2 regions of the Streptomyces sp. NPDC004647 genome follow, and region 1 is predicted to be linked to the other one. Evidence: riboswitches for the same ligand, from Rfam matches in the RefSeq annotation. Region 1 holds a riboswitch; the other holds the start of a gene.
What was found. Region 1 has a riboswitch for ZMP and ZTP ahead of glyA (serine hydroxymethyltransferase). Riboswitches for the same ligand answer to the same signal wherever they lie in the genome.

Region 1 (3,395 bases):
CAGGTCTCTAGGCCGTCGGGAGTCCCGGTGCCGGGTACGCGCTCATCAGGTCGGCGACCTCGGCGCGGATGGCGGTGAGAGCGTCCTCGTCACCCGCGCGGGCAGCGGTCACACCGCGGTCGATCCAATGCGCGACGAGCGGCATGTGCTCGGCGCCGAGGCCTCGTGAGGTCAGGGAGGGGGTACCGATGCGGATGCCGGACGGGTCGAACGGCTTGCGCGGGTCGTAGGGCACGGTGTTGTAGTTCACCACGATGCCGGCCCGGTCCAGAGCCTTCGCGGCCACCTTTCCCGGCACCTCCTTGGTGGTGAGGTCCATCAGGATCAGATGGTTGTCCGTGCCTCCCGAGACGAGATCGAAGCCGTGCTCCAGCAGTGCCCCGGCGAGGGCCTTGGCGTTGGCCACCACGGCGTGCGCGTAGTGACGGAAGGAGGGCTGGGCCGCTTCGTGCAGAGCGACCGCGATGGCGGCGGTGGTGTGGTTGTGCGGGCCCCCCTGCAGGCCGGGGAAGACCGCTTTGTCGAGAGGCTTGGCATGGGACTCACGGGACAGCAGCATCGCGCCGCGCGGGCCCCGCAGGGTCTTGTGGGTGGTGGTGGCGACGACGTCGGCGTGCGGGAACGGCGAGGGGTGCGCGCCGCCCGCGATCAGGCCGGCGATATGGGCGATGTCGGCGACGAGGACCGCGTCCACCTCGCGGGCGATCTCCGCGAACGCGGCGAAGTCGATGGTGCGGGGCACAGCGGTACCGCCACAAAAGATGATCTTCGGGCGTTCCTTGCGGGCCAGTTCCCGCACCTCGTCGAAGTCGACGAGGCCGCCCCCTTCCGATGCCGTAGCCGGCCGCACGCCGTACTGGACACCGCGGAACCAGGTGCCCGTGGCGGAGACGCCCCAGCCGTGGGTGAGGTGGCCGCCCATCGGCAGCGCCATGCCCATCACGGTGTCGCCCGGCTCGGCGAACGCCAGATATACGGCGAGGTTGGCGGGCGAACCCGAGTACGGCTGGACGTTCGCATGCTCGGCCCCGAAGACCGCCTTCGCCCGGTCGACGGCCAGGGTCTCGACTCGGTCGATGTTCTGCTGGCCTTCGTAGTAGCGGCGGCCGGGGTAGCCCTCGCTGTACTTGTTGGTCAGGACGGTGCCGGTGGCTTCGAGCACAGCCTGAGAAACATAGTTCTCGCTGGGGATCATCCGCAGCGTGTCGGCCTGGAGCTGCTCCTCAGCGGCGACCAGCGCAGCCAGTTCGGGGTCCTCGGCCGAGAGGGCGGGATGCGACAGAGAAACGGTCATGGGGTCCTCCGGGGTCGATCCGAATGTCGGTTCACGAACCCGGGGTGCCCAGGCGGGCGGCACCTCGTGGCGGCGATGGCCACACACTGCTCCCTCGTGGTTGTTTCCACGCGCTGCGCTCCGCCTCGCTCTCTCGAGCCCTGGGGAGCAAAGCCGCCAGTCGCAATGTGCCCGCACAGTCTATTGCCTGTGGCGTACTGGAGCAGTTCCGGAAGGTTTCTTCGCAATCCACCCGAGCGACGATAGAAATGAGCACCAACCCGCAGCTACACCGAACGGAGCATCCCGTGACGACTACGGAAAGCAGCATCGCCGCAGCCGAGGCGCACAGCGCGCACAACTACCACCCGCTGCCGGTCGTCGTCGCGTCCGCAGAGGGCGCCTGGATGACGGATATCGAGGGACGACGCTTCCTGGACATGCTCGCCGGATACTCCGCGCTCAACTTCGGCCACGGCAACCGGCGGCTGATCGATGCCGCCAAGGCCCAGCTGGAACGGGTGACCCTCACCTCCCGGGCCTTCCACCACGACCGGTTCGCCGACTTCTGCTGTCAGCTCGCCGAGCTGTGCGGCATGGAGATGGTGCTGCCCATGAACACCGGCGCCGAGGCCGTCGAAACAGCGGTCAAGACCGCCCGCAAGTGGGGCTACCGGGTCAAGGGCGTCCCCGACGGCCAGGCGAAGATCGTCGTTGCCCGTAACAACTTCCACGGCCGGACGACCACCATCGTCAGCTTCTCGACCGACGCCGAGGCCCGAGCGGACTACGGTCCGTACACGCCGGGCTTCGAGATCGTGCCGTACGGGGACCTGACGGCGCTCGACGCGGCGGTCACCGACAACACCGTCGCCGTACTGCTGGAGCCCATTCAGGGCGAGGCCGGGGTCCTGGTGCCGCCGACCGGCTATCTGGCGGGCGTCCGGGAGATGACCCGGGAGCGGAATGTGCTCTTCATCGCGGACGAGATCCAGTCCGGGCTGGGCCGGACCGGCCGGACCTTCGCCTGCGAACACGAGGGTGTCGTCCCCGACATGTACATCCTGGGCAAGGCCCTGGGCGGCGGTGTCGTGCCGGTCTCGGCGGTCGTGTCGTCCACGGGGGTACTGGGCGTCCACCGCCCCGGCGAGCACGGCTCCACCTTCGGTGGCAACCCGCTGGCCTGCGCGGTCGCCCTCGAGGTGATCGCCATGCTGCGTACCGGCGAATTCCAGCAGCGTGCCACCGAGTTGGGCGACCATCTGCACGCCGAGCTGAATCTGCTGATCGGCGGCGGCGCTGTGGAGGCGGTCCGTGGCCGCGGACTCTGGGCCGGGGTGGACATCGCCCCGAGCCATGGCACGGGCCGGCAGATCTCCGAGAAGCTGATGGACCAGGGCGTACTGGTGAAGGACACCCACGGCAGCACGATCCGGATCGCACCGCCGCTGGTCATCAGCAAGGAAGACCTGGACTGGGGCCTCGACCGGCTGAGGGCGGTACTCCAGAGCTGAGCACACAGCGGCACGGCAGTACGGCCTGACGGGCAGGTCGGCAGTACGGCCTGACGGCATTACGCATTGGCAGTAAGGCGGCACCGGTACGGGCCGCGGGCGCGAGGGCCTGGCCCGTACCAAGGGGGCTGCGCAGCTTTCCGGCCGCGCGGCCCCGCCGTCCGGCGTCAGTCGGACTCGCGCCGGTCGAACGACTCCGTGTCCACGATCAGTTTCTGCGGGAAGGCCGACGCGACGGTGTCCCACCGGATGAATGTGAAGTTGGTGCCCTCGCGGCCGACATCCGTCGGAGTCGCCTCTCCGTCATGGGCGACCAGGAGACCCTTCGGGAAGGCCCTCCCCAGCGGGACGTTGAGAACCGTCGACCCGTCGGAGTGCTCCACCCCGTCGGTGGCCGGGCCGTCGGTGGCCGGGCCGTCCGTGACGGCGAACGACCCGAGGTAGGGATCGCGGCCACCGCGCGCGTAGGCGGCGAAGGTGTGGTCGCCCTGGCTGGACGCCGGCACGTAGCCCGTGCCGTCACCCGCGTGGCGGACGGTGAACGCCCTCCGCGTCGGCGCCCAGGCCGCCGTGGCCGGGGTCGTTCGCCGTGTCGGGCACGCACTCCG
Region 2 (3,395 bases), on a different contig from region 1:
GGCCCCGAGCGTCACGACGATCTCCGGGGCCAGTACGTCCAGCTCAGCCTCCAGCCATGGGCGGCAGGCAGCCACCTCCCGCAGGGTCGGCGGCTTGTGGATTCGCCGCTTTCCCCTCTCGTCCCGGACGAACTTGAAATGCTTCACCGCATTGGTCACATAGGCATCGCGCATGTCGAGGCCGGCATCGTCCAGAGCCCTCGAGAGGAGCCGGCCGGCGGGCCCGACAAAGGGCTCTCCCCGCTGATCCTCTTGATCTCCCGGCTGTTCCCCCACGAGTACGAGACGGGGCTCGGGATTCCCGGCGCCGAACACGGTCTGTGTAGCGTTCTCGAACAGCGGGCAGCCCCGGCACCCGGCGGCGGCCTGCCGCAACGCCTGCAGATCGGATCCTTCCGGAACGTACGGGGCCGAGTCGTACGCTGCCTTCCCAGGCTTTCCGGGGCGCTCCGACCTCCCGTCGGCCATGACGCTCACCCACCTTCGGAAAACGGACTCGCCAGAGGCCCAGGTGTACCCGGAATGCTGGCTTTCATCCCTGTCCGGCTCCAGTGGGGTGAGTCCCTGCGCTGAACCGCGCAGAGTCGCGGGACCTTGTCGCACACTTCCTTGCCGGGGTCGTTGAAAGGCGGAAGCAATGGGTGTGACGCCGGGCGGTCCTCACCCCGGAACGGCATCGACGAAGACACCCACACGCACCCGGACCGGAGAGAACCGACGGCTTCGCGTCAGGTCTCCTCCTCCATGCGGATGGCATCCCTGAGGTCCTGGAACGCCTCGTCGGTCCTGTCCTCCTGCGCCGCGAGCAACGCAGCGGGTCAGGCGGGTCCGCTCGCCGGAGGGACGATCCCAGCCGGCAGGGGATCGGCCACACTCGCATCTACTCGGAGATCATTCAGAGGGCGACATTGGGTCCTCCGGACCGGCCAGGCCCTTCGAAAGGCAGAATTCGTTGCCCTCCGGGTCGAGCATCACGCGGTAGGGGTGGTCGCCGTCCAGTACCTCGCGGACCAGCGAACCGCCTGCCGCAACCACCCGGTCGGTCGCCTCCTCCAAGTCGTCGACGGCCAGGTCGATGTGGAACCGGTTGCGGCCCGATTCGGGCGGCCGGCACTGCTGGAAGGCGAGGCCCGGGGCGCCCGGTGCGATCGGTCCGGTGGCCGGGTAGTCCCGGTCGAGCAGTGGCAGGGCGAGGAGGTCGCTCCAGAAGTGGGCCACCGTGTCCCGTTGCGCTGCGTCAAGCACCATGAAGACCAACCGGCCTACGGGGCCGCGATGTTGATTGGCACTCTGCTGCTCCTCCGCACTCATGAACCGCGACGCTACCCGCTGAACCGCCGGGCCGACGAATGCCGTTGTGATCGCGGGAGCCGCTACCGGCAACAGGTCCCTGGACGGACCTCTCACTTCGAGCAGCGTCTACTAAGGTGAGCGGTGGGCCGTGACTGGCGCTGAGGTGGGGTACCACCGGGGAGCGGTCTGACAGCAGTTGTCGATGCCGTGCGCCTGGGCAATCCACCACCGTGAGGCTCAGGAGTGGCACATGGCCCAGACACGGACAGCTCGCCTGATGGACGGCAGCGGCCTTGCCCGCCGAATCGTCGAGAGCAGTACCGCAGCCGCTGCGGACATCCGATCGCACACCGGGACGGCACCGTGCTTGGCGACGGTGCTGGTCGGGGAAGATCCGGCTTCCGTGGCCTACGTCCGTATGAAGCGTGCCAGGTGTGCGAAGGGGGGCATCCGGTCACGCCATGTGGCTCTGCCCACTTCGGTCGGCACAAGCGGCCTCGTCGACACCGTCGCCGAGTTGTCGCAGGACCCCGGTGTGCACGGCATCCTGGTTCAGCACCCGGTGGGGCCCCACATCGACGAACGCGCCGCGTTCGAAGCAATCGCTCCCGAGAAGGACGTCGACGGGGTCACGATGCAATCCTTCGCGGCGATGGGGTTCGGTCTGCCCGGCTTCGTGTCCTGCACTCCCGAGGGAATCATGCGCCTGCTGGACGAGTACGACGTCGACATCGCAGGCAAGCACGCGGTCGTCGTGGGGCGCAGCGCCATCCTGGGCAAGCCCGCGGGAATGCTCCTGCTCGCACGCGACGCCACGGTGACGTACTGCCACTCGCGCACCTCCGATCTCTCCTCGATCGTGCGGGAAGCAGACGTTCTGCTGGCCGCGGTAGGACGACCGTGCTTCATCCCCGGCAGCTATGTGAAGCCCGGTGCAGTGGTGATCGACGCGGGATACAACCCGGGCAACGTCGGTGACGTCGACTTCGAGTCCGCCAGGAACCGGGCGAGTCTGATCACTCCGGTCCCGGGAGGCGTCGGGCCCATGACCATCGCCGTCCTCCTCGAGCAGACAGTCGCAGCGGCGGCACGACAGCTGGGCGTGGGCTGATCAAAGGCCCTGGCGGAAGCAGCATCCGTCAGGGCCTCGACCAGCGCATGGCAAGCACCGCTCAAGTGCGCGGGCCTCGTCGGTCCGCCAGCGGCGGGCCACCGCGGTGGCCGGCTGGATCGCGGACAGGCCGAACCGGGCGAGCCGGAACGGGTGCCGGGGCACATGCAGCAGCGGCCGCATGACGTCCTCGGACAGCGCGTCGTAGCCGGAGGCCAGCGGGCCGAACAGCCGGCGCCAGGCCGGACCGTCCGCGCCGAGGCGGACCTCCGTCTCCTCGACCGAGCGGACCATCACCCCCGCCGCGCCGGAATCCAGCGGATGTGCGAGGTCGACCTCGGGAAACATCCACTCCAAGCCGTGCCGGCCCAGGCCCAGGGACTCCAGGAACGTGGAGCCGACCGCCATCGGGTGCACCGCCGAGCAGTGGTCGTGCAGCACCCCGGGGACGGTCAGCTCGCCGGACCTGGTCCCGCCGCCGATCTCCTCGGCGGCCTCCAGGACGGTGACGGCCACCCCCTGCCGGGCCAGGGCGACGGCGGCGGCCAGCCCGTTGGGGCCGGCCCCGACGACGATGGCGTCACTCATGCGCCGTCGCCACCTGCGCGCCGGCGGGCTGCGAGCTGCCGTCGACGGCCCGGACGGGGATCGTCGCATCGTCGTCGGCCAGCCACGGCTGGCGGGCGACCATGTCCCTCACCTCCACGTAGCCCTCCTCGATGCGGCCTGTTGCGGCATCCATGACGCGGTAGTGCTGGCGCTGCCTGTGCATGGGCTGCGATTCGAGGACGATGACGCGCAGCTCGCCCTCGGCGAACCGGCAGCGCTCCTGTACGGCGTCCAGCAGTTGCTCGTTGTGCAGGTGGCCCTCGCCGAAGTTCCAGCCGAGGACCGTGCCGGCGATGTACTCGCCGTCGCGGATGTCGTACGCCTCGGTGTCGTCCAGGGCCCGGGGGAGCAGGCCGTTGAGCGCCCGGCCGTGACTGTGCAT

Region 2: it holds a riboswitch for ZMP and ZTP, as region 1 does, so the genes downstream of both, ABZW18_RS15120 (bifunctional 5,10-methylenetetrahydrofolate dehydrogenase/5,10-methenyltetrahydrofolate cyclohydrolase) here and glyA (serine hydroxymethyltransferase) in region 1, are expected to answer to the same signal.

The regions. Positions count from the first base shown of each region.
Region 1 is NZ_JBEXKU010000015.1:72,531-75,925, forward strand. Features, by position in the region: gene glyA (serine hydroxymethyltransferase) at 8-1,294, opposite strand; ZMP/ZTP riboswitch at 1,334-1,468, opposite strand; gene rocD (ornithine--oxo-acid transaminase) at 1,582-2,787, shown strand; gene ABZW18_RS09385 (phytase) at 2,955-3,293, opposite strand; gene ABZW18_RS09390 (hypothetical protein) at 3,307-3,395, opposite strand, start outside.
Region 2 is NZ_JBEXKU010000028.1:59,285-62,679, forward strand. Features, by position in the region: gene ABZW18_RS15110 (UdgX family uracil-DNA binding protein) at 1-468, opposite strand, end outside; gene ABZW18_RS15115 (VOC family protein) at 892-1,248, opposite strand; ZMP/ZTP riboswitch at 1,432-1,519, shown strand; gene ABZW18_RS15120 (bifunctional 5,10-methylenetetrahydrofolate dehydrogenase/5,10-methenyltetrahydrofolate cyclohydrolase) at 1,544-2,404, shown strand; partial or broken gene ABZW18_RS15125 (FAD-dependent oxidoreductase) at 2,468-2,992, opposite strand; gene ABZW18_RS15130 (DUF3556 domain-containing protein) at 2,985-3,395, opposite strand, start outside.